3 regions of the Amycolatopsis sp. NPDC051716 genome follow, and region 2 is predicted to be linked to each of the others. Evidence: riboswitches for the same ligand, from Rfam matches in the RefSeq annotation. Region 2 holds a riboswitch; each other region holds the start of a gene.
What was found. A riboswitch is a leader RNA that binds a small molecule or an ion and turns the genes downstream of it on or off. The one in region 2 is predicted to bind S-adenosylmethionine.
Positions count from the first base shown of each region.

Region 1: it holds a riboswitch for S-adenosylmethionine, as region 2 does, so the genes downstream of both, AB0M30_RS42530 (ATP-binding cassette domain-containing protein) here and AB0M30_RS14470 (aminotransferase class V-fold PLP-dependent enzyme) in region 2, are expected to answer to the same signal.
Region 3: it holds a riboswitch for S-adenosylmethionine, as region 2 does, so the genes downstream of both, thrC (threonine synthase) here and AB0M30_RS14470 (aminotransferase class V-fold PLP-dependent enzyme) in region 2, are expected to answer to the same signal.

Region 1 covers NZ_JBFAZA010000049.1:31,634-36,345, reverse strand. Annotated here, with positions in the region: gene AB0M30_RS42540 (transglycosylase family protein) at 1-1,270, shown strand, start outside; gene rsmA (16S rRNA (adenine(1518)-N(6)/adenine(1519)-N(6))-dimethyltransferase RsmA) at 1,456-2,292, shown strand; SAM riboswitch class I at 2,422-2,512, shown strand; gene AB0M30_RS42530 (ATP-binding cassette domain-containing protein) at 2,720-3,733, shown strand; gene AB0M30_RS42525 (4-(cytidine 5'-diphospho)-2-C-methyl-D-erythritol kinase) at 3,803-4,712, shown strand, end outside.
Region 2 covers NZ_JBFAZA010000009.1:75,277-79,988, reverse strand. Annotated here, with positions in the region: gene AB0M30_RS14480 (hypothetical protein) at 1-261, opposite strand, end outside; gene AB0M30_RS14475 (hypothetical protein) at 266-868, opposite strand; gene AB0M30_RS14470 (aminotransferase class V-fold PLP-dependent enzyme) at 885-2,228, opposite strand; SAM riboswitch class IV at 2,268-2,382, opposite strand; gene AB0M30_RS14465 (potassium/proton antiporter) at 2,537-4,015, opposite strand; gene AB0M30_RS14460 (helix-turn-helix domain-containing protein) at 4,113-4,712, opposite strand, start outside.
Region 3 covers NZ_JBFAZA010000018.1:108,845-113,556, reverse strand. Annotated here, with positions in the region: gene AB0M30_RS25025 (DMT family transporter) at 1-852, opposite strand, end outside; gene rpsT (30S ribosomal protein S20) at 1,210-1,470, shown strand; gene holA (DNA polymerase III subunit delta) at 1,604-2,584, opposite strand; SAM riboswitch class I at 2,732-2,865, shown strand; gene thrC (threonine synthase) at 2,879-4,144, shown strand; gene AB0M30_RS25005 (ComEC/Rec2 family competence protein) at 4,511-4,712, opposite strand, start outside.

The sequences.
Region 1 (4,712 bases), on a different contig from region 2:
CGAGATCGACGTCGACGTCGACGAGCTGATCCGGCTCATCAACGCCGAGACGACGTACCTGCCGCCGATCGTCATCCCGGACGAGATCGAGGCGGACCGGACCGCGTCCCCGCAGGCCAAGCGGGCCGCGCTCGACGAGGGTCTCCGCGAGACCACCAAGATCTGGAAGCGCCGGTTCCTCAAGGGCGCCGTCCTCAGCGTGATGATCAGCGTCGCCGGTGGCGGCGCGGCCGCGCTGGCGATGAACAAGAGCATCACCGTCGACGTCGACGGCCACCAGCAGACCGTGCACTCCTTCGGCGGCACCGTCGGCGAGGTGCTCGAGGACGCGGGCCTGTCCGTCGGCGCGCACGACTCGCTTTCCCCCTCCCCGCAGGCGGAGGTCGGCGACGGCGGCGTCATCAAGCTCGAGCGCGGGCGCCAGCTGAAGATGATCGTCGACGGCGCGGAGCACACCTCCTGGGTCCGCGCGACCCACCTCGGCGACGCGCTGTCCCAGCTCGGCATGACCGGCATGGACAAGCCCGGCACGTGGATGTCGATGCCGAAGGACGGCGAGCTGCCCCTGCAGGGCGCGACCGTCGAGATCAAGACCCTGAAGACCATCACCCTGTTCGACGGGGCCAACGCGCCGAAGCAGGTGAAGACGACCGCGGTCACGACGAAGGAGTTCCTGGGCGAGTACAAGCTCACCCTGGGCCCGGAGGACCAGGCCGAGGGCGGCCTGGACGTCAAGCTGACCGACGGCGCCGAGGTGCACCTCAGCCGCACCGGCGTCTCGACGGTGACCCAGAAGGAGTCCATCGACCCGCCCGAGCAGAAGGTCGACGACCCCGACCTCGCCAAGGGCAAGACTTCGGTCGAGGACCCCGGCACGCCGGGCGAGAAGATGGTGACCTACAAGGTCACGCAGAAGAACGGCAAAGAGGTCTCTCGCGAGAGCGTCTCCGAGAAGGTCATCACCCAGCCGAAGCCGAAGATCATCCACGTCGGCACCAAGCAGGCCCCGACCCCGGAGATCGGCGACGGTTCCGCGTGGGACCGCATCGCGCAGTGCGAGTCGGGTGGCAACTGGGCCATCAACACCGGCAACGGCTACTACGGCGGCCTCCAGTTCGACAAGCGCACGTGGGACGCCTACGGCGGCGACGAGTACGCCGCGCTGCCGAACCAGGCCTCGCGTGAGCAGCAGATCGCGGTCGCGGAGAAGGTCAAGGCCGGCCGCGGCGGCAGCTACAGCGCCTGGCCCGTCTGCGGCAAGAAGGCCTGACGCTCCACTTCCCGGAACGGCCCTCGTCCACCTCGGACGGGGGCCGTTCCGCGTGTCGTCCCGCCAATCACGCGTGTCGTCCCCTCAATCACGGGTGATGACCCTCCAATCACGCGAGCCGACCCTCCGGGTACATCAACCGACCGTCCGGGTACGTGCTCCGGCCCTCTGGGTAGGCTCGTCCGGTGGTTGAACTGCTGGGACCTGCCGAGATCCGCGGGCTGGCGGCCGAACTCGACGTGCGGCCGACGAAGAAGCTCGGGCAGAACTTCGTGCACGATCCCAACACCGTCCGCCGGATCGTCGAGCTGGCGGCCATCGCCCCCGGCGACGTCGTCCTCGAGGTCGGGCCCGGGCTCGGGTCGCTGACCCTCGGGCTGCTCGCCACCGGCGCCCACGTCGTCGCCGTCGAGATCGATCCCAAGCTCGCCGAGCGGCTGCCCAAGACTGTCGCCGAGCGGGGGCCCGACGCGGCCGGACGGCTCACCGTCATCGGTGCTGACGCCATGCGCATCACCCGCGAGCAGCTGCCCGCGCCGACCGCCCTGGTCGCCAACCTGCCCTACAACGTCGCCGTGCCGGTTGTGCTGCACCTGCTGGCCGAGGTGCCCTCGCTCCGGAAGGGCCTCGTCATGGTGCAGACCGAGGTCGCCGACCGGATGGCCGCCGGCCCCGGCAGCCGGATCTACGGCGTGCCCAGCGTCAAGCTCGCCTGGTACGGGACCGCGCGCAAGGTCGCCGCCGTGCCGCGCTCGGTGTTCTGGCCCGTGCCGAACGTCGATTCCGCGCTCGTCGCCTTCGAGCGCGGCGACACGACGGCGTCCGAAGACCGGGACCTGCTCTTCGGCCTGGTGGACGCCGCCTTCTCACAACGCAGGAAGACGCTGCGGGCCGCGCTCGCGGGCTGGGCGGGTTCGGCCGAACGCGCCGGCGAGCTGCTGACGGCCGCCGGGATCGACCCCCGGACCCGCGGCGAGCAGCTGGGCGTGCACGACTTCGCCCGGATCGCCGCCGCGCGTTAGCCGTTCCACAGTGGAAGCGGCGTGAAAATACGCCCTCGCCGCCCTTGATCCCGCGATTCGGACACCTCCACTCGTGTGATCTGGGCCAACAGGCTTGCGTTCGCTCCTCGGGATCGGTTTTACTCAGTACGTCCATCCCGAGCGACTGAGAGACCTGGCTCGCCGAAGTCGCAGCAACCACCCTCCACAGGGCAGGTGCTACCGCCAGGACCGATGGAGGCCGTTTTCGATGAAGAGGGTAGCTCGCCCCCTGCTCCTGACCAGGCGTCGCGTAGTCGACGAAGGCCGCCGCTCCGTGACCGCATGTCGACGCTCCAACTGAGCTTGTCGTAGCCGGTCCACCTCTTCTTCACGCACCGTCCTAACAGGACGGAACTTGCCTGCGGCCGGGTGCCGCCATGCGTGCACCCCGTTTTCTGGAGCCTTCGTGATCACCGTCGAAAATCTGTCCAAAACCTTTGCCACCAACGGAAACTCCGTCGTCGCGCTCCGGGACGTGAGCGTCGACGTCCAGGCCGGCTCGCTCTTCGGCGTGGTCGGTCCCGCCGGGTCCGGCAAGTCCGTCCTCGCCCGCTGCATCGCGCTGCAGGAGCGCCCCGACCGCGGCGTCGTCCGCCTCGACGGCCTCAACACCGGCACCCTCGACGGCCGCCGCCTCCGCGAGATCCGCCGTCAGCTCGGTGTCGTTTCGACGAAACCGGAGCTGATCGCCGAGCGCACCATCGCCGGCAACATCGCCTCCCCGCTCGAGCAGCTCGGCGTCGACGGCCCGCAGCGCCGCAGCCGGGTCGGCTCGCTGCTCGACCTCGTCGGCCTGACCCCGCGCGCCGCGCAGCGCCCGGGCGAACTGTCCGCCGGTCAGCTCCGCCGCGTCGCGGTCGCGAAGGCCCTGGCGGCGGCGCCCGCCGTGCTGCTCGCCGACGACCCGACCGCCGGTGTCGACCCGGAGGAGGCCGGTGCGGTGCTCGCCGTTCTCGACCGGGCGCGTTCCGAGCTGGGCGTCACCGTCGTCGTCACGACGCCGGACGCGGGCGTGGTCCGCCGGGTCTGCGACGACGTCGCGGTGCTGGAGGACGGCACGGTCGTCGAGCGCGGCACGGTCCTCGACCTGATCTCGGACCCGGCCAGCCGCACCGCGCAGGCGCTGCTGCCGGCCATCGAGACCGTCCGCGCGCAGGCGGCGCGCTACGACCGCTCGGCCGACGTCGTGCTGGTCGGGTTCGCCTCGGTCGGCGCGCTGCTGCCGGAGGCCGCGGGCCGCTTCGACGTCGAGTTCGCCACCATCGGCGGCGGCCTGACCCGCATCGGCGACACCCCGGTCGGCCGCTTCCGCCTCGGCGTCCGCGGCGAACGGGCCGACGCGGCACTGGCGTGGGTCGCCGAGCGCGGCGGCCACGTGACCTACACCGCTCGCGGCCCGCAGGGTGTCGCGGCGGCTTGATCCGGCCACGAGAACGCCCCGATGCGCACGTCGCATCGGGGCGTTTTCGCGGGCACGTAGGCTGGTCGGGTGCTCGCCGTAGTTCCGCCCCCAGTCACCGTCCGGGTCCCGGCCAAGGTGAACCTGCACCTGTCGGTCGACGACCTGCGCGAAGACGGTTACCACGAGCTGGTGACCGTGTTCCAGGCGCTGTCGCTGACCGACGAGGTGACCGTCGCGGTCACCGAAGAGCCCGGCATCGAGGTCTACGGCGAGGGGGAAGGCTCGGTCCCGACCGGTCCCGAGAACCTGGCCTGGCGGGCCGTCGAAGCGCTGGCCGGGCACGTCGGCCGCACCGGGGAACCGAAGATCCGGGTGGTGCTGCGCAAGGGCATCCCGGTCGCCGGCGGGATGGCGGGCGGCAGCGCCGACGCGGCGGCGACGCTCGTCGGGCTGGCGAGCCTCTGGAACCTCGACGTCACCCGCGACGAGCTGGCCGAAATCGCCGCCGGGCTGGGCAGCGACGTCCCGTTCGCGCTCTACGGCGGTACCGCGCTGGGTACCGGCCGCGGTGAGCAGCTGGTCCCGGTGCTGTCGCGGCACACGTTCCACTGGGTGCTGGCCTTCGACGCCGAAGGGCTGTCGACGCCGAAGGTGTTCGGCGAACTGGACCGCCTGCGCGCGGCGGGCAACCCGCCCCGGATCGGCTCGCACACGCCGGTCGTGGAGGCGCTGGCCTCCGGCGACCCGCGCCAGCTGGCTCTCCTGCTGGGCAACGACCTGCAGGCGGCGGCGGTCTCGCTGCGGCCCGGCCTGCGCCGCACGCTCCGGGCGGGGGTCAACGCGGGCGCGCTGGCGGGCACGGTGTCCGGCTCCGGTCCGACGTGCGCGTTCCTCTGCGAAGACGCGCAGTCGGCGGTGGAGGTCGCGGCCGAGCTGTCGGGCGCGGGGGTGTGCCGGACGGTCCGCGTGGCCCACGGCCCGGTCCCCGGCGCCCGCG
Region 2 (4,712 bases):
CCAGTACCAGGCGGCCACGGCGAGCACCACGCAGGCGAGACCCGCGAGCCAGCCGAGCTTCGTCGCGGGCGTGGGATCGACCGAGACCGCGATGGCCCGCACCTCGTTTCCGGCCGCACGGCCGGGGCCGTACCAGCTTGGGGACGGCTGGTAGCCCTGCGCGACTCCGATGCCGCCGGGGACCACTTCGACGGCCACCATCACCAGCAACGCGAACCCCAGCGCGGCCAGCGGGAACCAGGACCGCCGTGCACACCCCATCGCGTCAGGGTATCGGGCTCGGGTTTCCCCGCAGCAGGGCGACGAAGGCGGCGGCGAGCAGGATCGACGCCGAGATCAGCACGCCCGCCATGTCCGCCGAGAGCACCACGGCGACCAGGGCGAACGCGACCGTGGTGACCAGGAGGAACAGGCTGCGCTCGTAGGCGGCGAGCAGCAGCAGGCCGAGGGTGGCCAGCAGCGGGCCGCGCAGCCCCTCGTCGAGCCGGAACTGCCAGGACCCGACCAGGTCGAGCAGCGGGACGGCGAGCAGCGCGGCGACCGTGCCGAGGACGAACCGCCCGGTGCGGACGGGCCGCCGGGCCAGCGCGTACCAGACGGCCGTGCCGGCGAGCACCACGCCGAGCGCGACCAGCCACGCGGGCCCGGCCGGCAGGCCACTTTCCACCCGGTGGAAATCGTCCAGGGGCAACCGAAACGCCTGGCTGTGCTCGGTCACGCCGGGCGGGACCGAGTACGGTCCGACGAGGAGGTTCGCGGACTCGCTTTCGGCCCGGCTGCGGCGGGCCACCAGCAGCACCGCCGCCAGACCGATCTGGGCGAACCCCAGCAACGCCAGCGGAAACCAGAAACGCGGCCCTCTCCCCATCGGCCCAGGCTAGCGCTCAGCAGAAGGGCGGCAGCTCCCGCGGGTCGCCCACCGGCGCCCAGCGGCCGTCCACCTTCGCGTACTCCCAGCGGGCTCCGCGGGCGACGATCTGTCGCAGCGCCAGCAGCACGCGGTCGACGTGTTCCGCCGTGCTGCCGAGGCCGAGGCTGACGCGGACCGCCTGCTGCCCGTCGCCGCCGGCGACGCCGATCAGCCGCTTGGCCGCGATGTGGGCGCAGAAGGCGCCGTCGCGGACACCGATGCCGTACTCGGCGGACAGCACCGCGGCGAGCCAGCCGGGGTCGAAGCCGTCGACGACGAAGCTGACCGTGCCGACCCGGTCGACCGGCGCGTCGAACAGCCGCAGTTCGGCGCAGCCGGGGATGGCCTCGAGGCCCTTGCGCAGCCGCGTGAGCAGGGCCAGCTCGTGGGTTTCGATCGCGTCCCAGTTGTCACTGAGTGTTTCGCACGCGACGCCGAGCGCGTACACGCCGACGGTGTTGGGCGAACCGGCTTCGTGGCGCTCCGGGCCGGTGTTCCAGACGACGGCGTCCTCGGTGACGAGCTTGGTCGCGCCGCCGCCGGCGAGGTACGGCCGGGCCGCGCGCAGCCAGTCGGCGCGGCCGATCAGCGCACCCGCGCCGAAGGGCGCGTACAGCTTGTGGCCGGACAGGGCGATGTAGTCGACGTCCAGTTCCTTGAGCGAGATCCGGCGGTGCGGGGCGAGCTGGGCGGCGTCGAGGGCGATGCGAGCGCCGTGTTTCCGTGCCACGGCGGAGATTTCGGCCACCGGGAGCAGTTCGCCGGTCACATTGGACGCTCCGGTGACGACGACCAGCCGCGGTCCCTGCGGGGCGTCCGCGAGTGCTTCGTCCACGGCGGACACCGCGGCGAGGCGGGTGCGCGGGGTCGGGATCCGCCGGACGTTCGGTCCTGGCCACGGCAGCAGCGCGGCGTGGTGCTCGGTGTCGAAGACGATCACCGTGGTGTGCCGCGGCAGGCTGCGGGCGAGGAGGTTGAAGGAGTCGGTGGTGTTGCGGGTGAAGACGACGGTGTCAGTCCGCCGGGCGTCGACGAAGCGGCGCAGGACGTCCCGGGTGCGCTCGTAGAGCTTGGTGGAGACCTGCGACGCGAAGCCGGCCCCGCGGTGGACGCTGGCGTACCAGGGCAGGAACTCGTCGACGGCGCCGCGGACGGCCTCGAGGCACGGGGCGCTCGCGGCGTGGTCGAGGTTGGCGTAGCCGATGTCCCCGCCGGTCACCAGCGGCACCCGCAGCGACGCCCCCGCGACGGCGGGGATGGCGCGGGTTGCGGGGCTTGCGGGGGTTTCGAGCGGGGTGCGGTCGATGGCGAGAGTCATCGGGGTGCCTCCTCGGCGATCCGGGGGACCCCGGCGAGGGGCCCGCGCTTGCCCGTCGCACGGCGCGACCGGCCCGGTCTTCACCCGGGGCACCCCACCGCGGTAGGAGGGTTGCCGGCCAGCAAGCCGGGGCTTCGCGCTGGCACTCATGACCTGAGCCAGAAGGTAACCGAGAACGCGGCCGGTGGCCAACCCCCGCCTCACATTCTGAGACGCCGCTCACAGAGAGTGATCCCTCCAAGTGCCCCAATGTGGCCTTCGGTGCGTTGAACGCAACCAAGGCCACATTGGGGCGGAAGAGGTCCCCGTCAGCGGCCGGATTCGCCCTTCCAGCGAGCCAGGCGCCCGGCGCGGTCGACGGCGCGCAGCCGGCGTTCGGCGTCGTCGCGGACGGCGCTCGTGGTGACGACCAGCAACTGGTCGTTCTCCTGCAGCCGGCTGGTCTTCTGCGGTGTGAAGCCCGCGCCGTCGCGGACGACCAGGCTGATCGTCGCCCCGATCGGCAGCCGCAGCTCGGACAGGTACACGCCGTGCAGCTTCGATCCCGGCTGGATCCGGACCTGCAGCAGTTCGGCACCCAGCTCGTCCAGCGGCGCGGAGTCGACCTCGACCTCGTGCGGCTCGGACTTCTTGGCCAGCCCGAGCCGGCGCGCGAGCGGGCCGAGCGTCGCCCCCTGCACCAGCGTCAGCACGATGACCAGCACGAACACCGCGTCGACCAGCCGCTGCGCGCCCGGCAGACCCTGCGACAGCGGGATCATGGCGAGCACGATCGGCACGGCGCCGCGCAGCCCGGCCCACGACAGGAACGCCTGTTCCCGCCACGGCAGCCGGAACGGCAGCATCGCCAGGACGACCGAGACCGGCCGCGCCAGCAGCAGCACGACCGCGCCCGCGACCAGGCCCGGCACGATCGCGTCGAGCAGCCGGCCCGGCGACGCGAACAGCCCGAGCAGCACGAACAGCCCGATTTGCGCCAGCCAGCCCAGGCCCTCGGCGAACGACAGCGTGTCCGATCGGTGCGGCAGCCGCGAATTGCCGAGCACCAGCGCGGCGACGTAGGTGGCGAGCAGCCCGGACGCGTGCAGCAGCTGCCCGGACGAGTACGCGACGACGCACACCGCGACCGTGGCGAGCGGGTAGAGGCCCGTCGCCGGCAGCGCGGCCCGGCGCAGCGCGTGGCCGCCGAGCCAGCCGAAGGCCAGCCCGATGGCCAGGCCCGCCGCCAGCTCGTAGACCGCCAGCAGCGGCAGCGTCCAGTCCACAGTGGTGCCTTCGGCCAGCACCACGACGGCGATGTAGGCCGGCGCGTCGTTGATGCCCGACTCGAGTTCGAGCGCGCCGGTGAGCCGTTTGCCGATCCCCGCCGTGCGCAGCACCGAAAACACCGCGGCCGCGTCGGTCGAGGCGAGCACCGCGCCCCACAGCAGCGCCAGCCGCCAGTCCAGGCCCAGCAGCCAGTGCAGCGCCGCGCCGGTGACCGCGATGCTCACCACCACGGACACTGTGGACAGTGCGATTCCGCGGCCCAGCGCGGGTTTCACCGCCGACCACCGGGTGGTCAGCCCGCCTTCGGCGAGGATCATGACGAGCGCGGCGAGGCCGAGCGACTGGGTGAGCCCGGGGTTGTCGAACCGGATGCCGAAGCCGGCTTCGCCCAGCACGACGCCGATCCCCAGGTACAGCAGCAGCGAGGGCAGGCCGAGCCGGATCGACACGCGCACGGCCAGCACGGAGGCGAGCAGCACGACACCGCCGACGCCGAGCAGCACGGGAAGCTGGTCCATGCCCGCCTCCTCCCGAGTGCCGTGGGGCCCTCAGAATAGTGAAGCGCGGGGGTTAACTCGTTCGTGTACCGCTGCCCGGCGCCGGGCACCCGGTGTGTTAAGGCGCCGCGACACCACCGAGCGCGTCGAGATCGACACCGAGAGCGGCGAACGGCTCCCCCGCCGCGGGCAGCACCTTGACCGCGCGGTGGCCGTCCCTGGCCACCCAGCCGGCGTCGACCGCCCGGTCGAGCAACGCCGCGGGCAGGGCACCGGCGAGGTGGTCGCGGCGCTCCGTCCAATCCAGACAGTCACGCAGCAGCGGCCGCCGGCCGGCGGCGACCGGCACGCCGAGGTTCGCCAGCACCGTCCGCCCGCGCGGGGTCAGCGCCAGGCCGTCGGCGGTGTCGACCAGGCCGGTGGCGAGCATGCCTTCGCGGAGGGCCACGCCGAGCTCGCCGGCGAGGTGGTCGTAGCAGGTCCGCGCGAACCCGAGCCGCCGTGCGCGCAGCGAGGACTTCAGGCCGGTTGCGGGCCGGTGTTCGGCGTGCTGGGCCAGGTGCTCGATCAGCTCGGCCACCCGCGGGTCGGCGATCCGGACGTAACTGGCCCGCCCCTGCTTGACCCGGACGACGAAGTCGGCACCGGCCAGCCGGGTGACGTGCTCACTGGCCGTCGAGAGGGCGATCCCGGCCGCCTTCGCGAGCTCGCCGACGGT
Region 3 (4,712 bases), on a different contig from region 2:
AATCGCGGCGATGCCGGACAGCACGATCACCGACCCGGCCAGCCGCCGCACGGCGTCACGCTCGCCCAGGACCAGCCACGCGGCGAGGCCGCCGAGCACGATGCTCAGCTCCCGGGCGGGCGCGACCAGGCTGACCGGCGCCATGGTGAGGGCGAACAGCACGAGGATGTAGGCGATCGGCGACAGGACCGCGACGAGCAGGACCTCGCGGCGCTGTTCCCGCCAGATCCGCGTCACTTCGGCGCGATCGGCCAGGGCGCCGGGCACGAGCAGCACGCTCTGCAGGACCGAGCCCAGGCCGAAGTAGACGACCGGCGGCACCCCGAGGCCGGTGACCGAGTGCGCGTCCCAGAGCGTGTAGCCGGCGATGACGGCCCCGGTCAGCAGGCCGTAGAGGATCCCCGCTTTCACGGCGCGGGGGTCGCCGCCCTTCCGGCCGGTGCTGATCACCAGCACCCCGGCGACGACCAGGAACGCGCCGAGCAGGCCGAGCGGCCCGGGCCGCTCGCCGAGCACCAGGACGGCGGCCAGCACCGACAGCAGCGGCCCGGTGCCCCGCGCGACGGGGTAGACGACGGAGAGGTCGCCGACGCGGTACCCGCGCTGCAGCACGATCCCGTAGGCGATGTGCAGGACGGCGGTGACCGCGGCGGCGAGCAGCCAGCTCCACTGTGGACGGTGGTGTTCGACGACGAGCAGCACGATCGTGACGGGCAGGAGCAGGACGGCGCCGGCCGTGTAGTAGAGCCAGACGAACTGGGTGCCGCCGGAGGAGATCCGCTTGGCCGCGAGGTTCCACGCGGCGTGCACGACGGCGGCGACGAGGACGAGGGACAAGGCGGTGGCGTTCACGGGACCCCTTCGGCTTTTCGCGCGCGCGAAAAGCTGGTCCTCCAGGCTTTTGCCCCGTCAGATGAACGACCGGCCGTCCGGGCCCGCCGATGGTGCCGCTCGGACCAGGCCCGCCGGTCCTGGTTTTGAGGTGCATGTGGTGCATGTGGTGCGGGTGGTGCGGGTTGCTCGGACCGGCGACGGAACCCTAGGCACTGCCGCCGCCCACGGTACTCCCGGCTCCGGCCGCCGGCGGCCCGGCTGTTAGAGTGATCGCTCGCTGCCCGTGCGGCATTCCGTCATGGAGGAAACCCGCTCATCGAGCGGGGCCACTTCAGCGCGGCGGCGAATCTCACCGAGTGAAACAGGAGTTGCCCTATGGCCAACATCAAGTCGCAGATCAAGCGCATCACGACGAACGAGAAGGCGCGTCAGCGCAACCAGGCGATCCGGTCCTCGGTGAAGACCGCGATCCGCAAGGTCCGCGAAGCCGCCGAGGCCGGCGAGAAGGCCAAGGCCGTCGAGCTGCAGCGCGACGCCGCCCAGAAGCTGGACAAGGCCGTCTCGAAGGGCGTCATCCACGCCAACCAGGCCGCCAACAAGAAGTCGGCGCTGGCGAAGCGCGTCAACGCGCTCTGAGCTGGTTGATTTTTGGGAAGGCCCCGGCTTCGGCCGGGGCCTTCTTCATGTCCGGGCACTTCGCGCCTGCGCTCCTCCGGGTCTTCGCGCTTGAAGGTCGTCGTGTCTGGGTCATTCGCGTCCGGAGCCGCGGTCAGCGGTCGCCCTTGGCCGCCGCCACCTGGAGGACCGCGCGCTCCAGCGCGTAGCCCGGGTCCGCCGCCACGCCCTTGACCTCGGCGTTCAGCCGCGCGACCACGCGCATCGCCGTCGCGAGGCCGTCGGGGTTCCAGCCCCGGGACTGCCCCTGCGCCTTGCGGATCTTCCACGGCGGCATGCCCAGCTCGCCCGCCAGCTGGTTCGGGTTGCCCCGGCCGGCGCCGGAGACCCGGGCGATCGTGCGGACCGCGTCGGCCAGCGCGTCGGCGACCAGCACGTGCGGGACGCCCAGTTGCATCGCCCAGCGCAGCGACTCCAGCGCCGCCGCGCGATCGCCGCTGACCGCCTTCTCCGCGACCGCGAAGCCGGTGACGTCGGCGCGGCCGCGGTGGTACCGGCGGACCGCGTCGGCGTCGACGGTGCCGCCCGTGTCCGCGACCAGCTGCGTCGCCGCCGAAGAGAGTTCCCGCAGGTCGGAGCCCACGGCGTCGAGCAGGGCGGCGACCCCCGCCGGATCGATTTTGCCGCCCACCCGGCGCACCTCGTGGCGCACGAACTGCTCCCGCTCGGCCGGCTTGGTCAGCTTCGGGCACTCGGTGATCTCGGCGCCGGCCTTCTTCAGCGCCGCCGGGAGCGCTTTGCCCGCCTTGCTGCGGCCGCCGCCGGTGTGCACGACGACGAGCACGACCCCGTCGGCCGGGTCCTTCAGGTAGGCCGCGACGGCATCGGCCAGCTCCTGGGAGATGTCCTGCGCCGACTCCAGGACGATCACCCGGCCTTCGCTGAACAGCGACGGGCTGACCAGTTCGGCCAGCTCGGGGGCTGTGAGATCGGACACCCGGACCCGGGTCAGCTCGGCGGTCGCGTCCATCGCGCGCGCGGCGGCGAGCGTCTCGCGGACGGCCCGCTCGATCAGCAGTTCTTCCTCGCCCAGCACCAGGTGCAGCGGGGCCGGGGCGGTGGCTTGCGCGGTCACCCGGGAATCCTCTCACTTGCGCTCCGATGCGCCCGCTCCGGTGATGTCGAGCGGCCACCGTGGCACGGCCCGAGCGCGATGTCGTACGGTGTAACCGAGGCAGCCCGCCCCGGAGGATCCGGCGTGCGCGCACCGACAATTGAATACCGCTCATCCAGAGGGGCAGAGGGAACGGCCCGACGAAGCCCCGGCAACCGGCGTACAGCCTGTCATCCCGCGATCGCGGGATAGCTGACGACCACGGTGCCAATTCCGGCCCGCTTCGGCGGGGCAGATGAGGAAAGGAACCTCGCGATGACCGCCACCCTCGGCACGACCTCCACCACCAAGACCCCGGATCTCGGACCCGCCGTCGAACTGGTGTCGAAGGAAGAGGGCCACCGGCAGCCGCTCGCTCCGGAGTTCGTCTCCGCTGAAGACTTCTCGCCGCTCGAGGTGGCCTACGACTTCGGCCGCGTCCGCCGCGAAGACATCGAGGCCGGCCCCAAGAACATCTGGCGCTACAAGAAACTCCTTCCCGTTCCGTCCAACGTCGAAGAGATCCCGAACACCGAGCCGGGTGCGACGCGGCTGGTCCGCGCCGACCGCCTCGCCAAGGAGCTCGGCCTCAAGCGCGTGTGGGTCAAGGACGACACCGGCAACCCGACGCACTCGTTCAAGGACCGCGTCGTCGCCGTCGCGCTGGCCGCGGCCCGCGAGTTCGGGTTCGAGGTGCTCGCGTGTCCCTCGACCGGCAACCTGGCCAACGCGACGGCCGCCGCCGCGGCCCGCGCCGGCTGGCGGTCGGTCGTGCTGATCCCCAAGAGCCTCGAGCGCGCCAAGATCCTCACCACCGCGGTGTACGACGGCGACCTCATCGCCATCGACGGCAACTACGACGACGTCAACCGCCTCGCCACCGAGCTCGCCGGCGAGCACCCGAAGTGGGCGTTCGTCAACGTGAACGTCCGGCCGTACTACTCGGAGGGCTCGAAGACGCTGGCCTTCGAGGTCGCCGAGCAGCTCGGCTGGCGCATCCCGCCGCAGATCGTCGTGCCGATCGCCTCCGGTTCGCAGCTGACCAAGGTGGACAAGGGTTTCCGTGAGCTGGGGCAGCTCGGCCTCGTGGACGCCAGCCCGTACAAGGTCTTCGGCGCGCAGGCCACCGGCTGCTCGCCGGTGTCGACGGCGTTCCGCGAGGGCCACGACGTGGTCCAGCCGGTGAAGCCGGACACGATCGCCCGCTCGCTGGCGATCGGCAACCCCGCCGACGGCCCGTACGTGCTCGACATCGTCAACCGCACCGGCGGCGCGATCGAGGACGTCTCCGACGAAGAGGTCGTCGAGGGCATCCGCCTGCTGGCCCGCACCGAAGGCATCTTCACCGAGACGGCCGGCGGGGTCACCGTCGCCACGGCGAAGAAGCTGGTCGAGACGGGCAAGCTGGACCCGGACGCCGAGACGGTGCTCCTCATCACCGGCGACGGCCTCAAGACCCTCGACGCGATCGAGAACCACGTGGGTCCCAAGGCGACCCTGCCGCCCTCGGCCGCGGCCGTGAACAAGGCCCTCGGCTACTGAGCTCCGGCCGGGGCGGGCACTCGGCCCGCCCCGGCACTCGGCCCGCCCCGGCGCTCTGCCCGACCCGGCGCTCTGCCCGACCCGGCGCTCGGTGGAGAGGCACGGCCACGTGTCGCCTCTCCCGGGCTCAAGCTCACCGGCCCCGGCGGCGCACCTTGTCCGCCCAGGCGCTCGAACACGTGTCGCCTCCCCGACGCGAGTCGCCGGGCCCACTACGGCACCTTTCCTTGGCAAAAGTCACCGGCCCACGGCACCTTCCCGGCGAGAGACACCGGCCCGCGGCGCCTTCCCCGGCGAGAGTCACCGGCCCGCGGCGCCTTCCCCAGCGAGAGTCACCGGACCGCGGCGCCTTCCCCGCCCCGGCCATCACCGCCGCGGCGGGCCGCGGGGCTCGCCGCGGCGGGCTATCGCCGTTCCGGCGACGACTGCCGTGTCGCCGTCCACGTCCGTGCGGGTCACTCGTGCACCAAGGGCCGTGAGGGTGTCCATTGTGGACTTGCTGGGGTGCCCGTACGTGTTTCCCGCGCCCACGCTGACCAAGGCCACCCGTGGGGCCACCGCCGCGAGG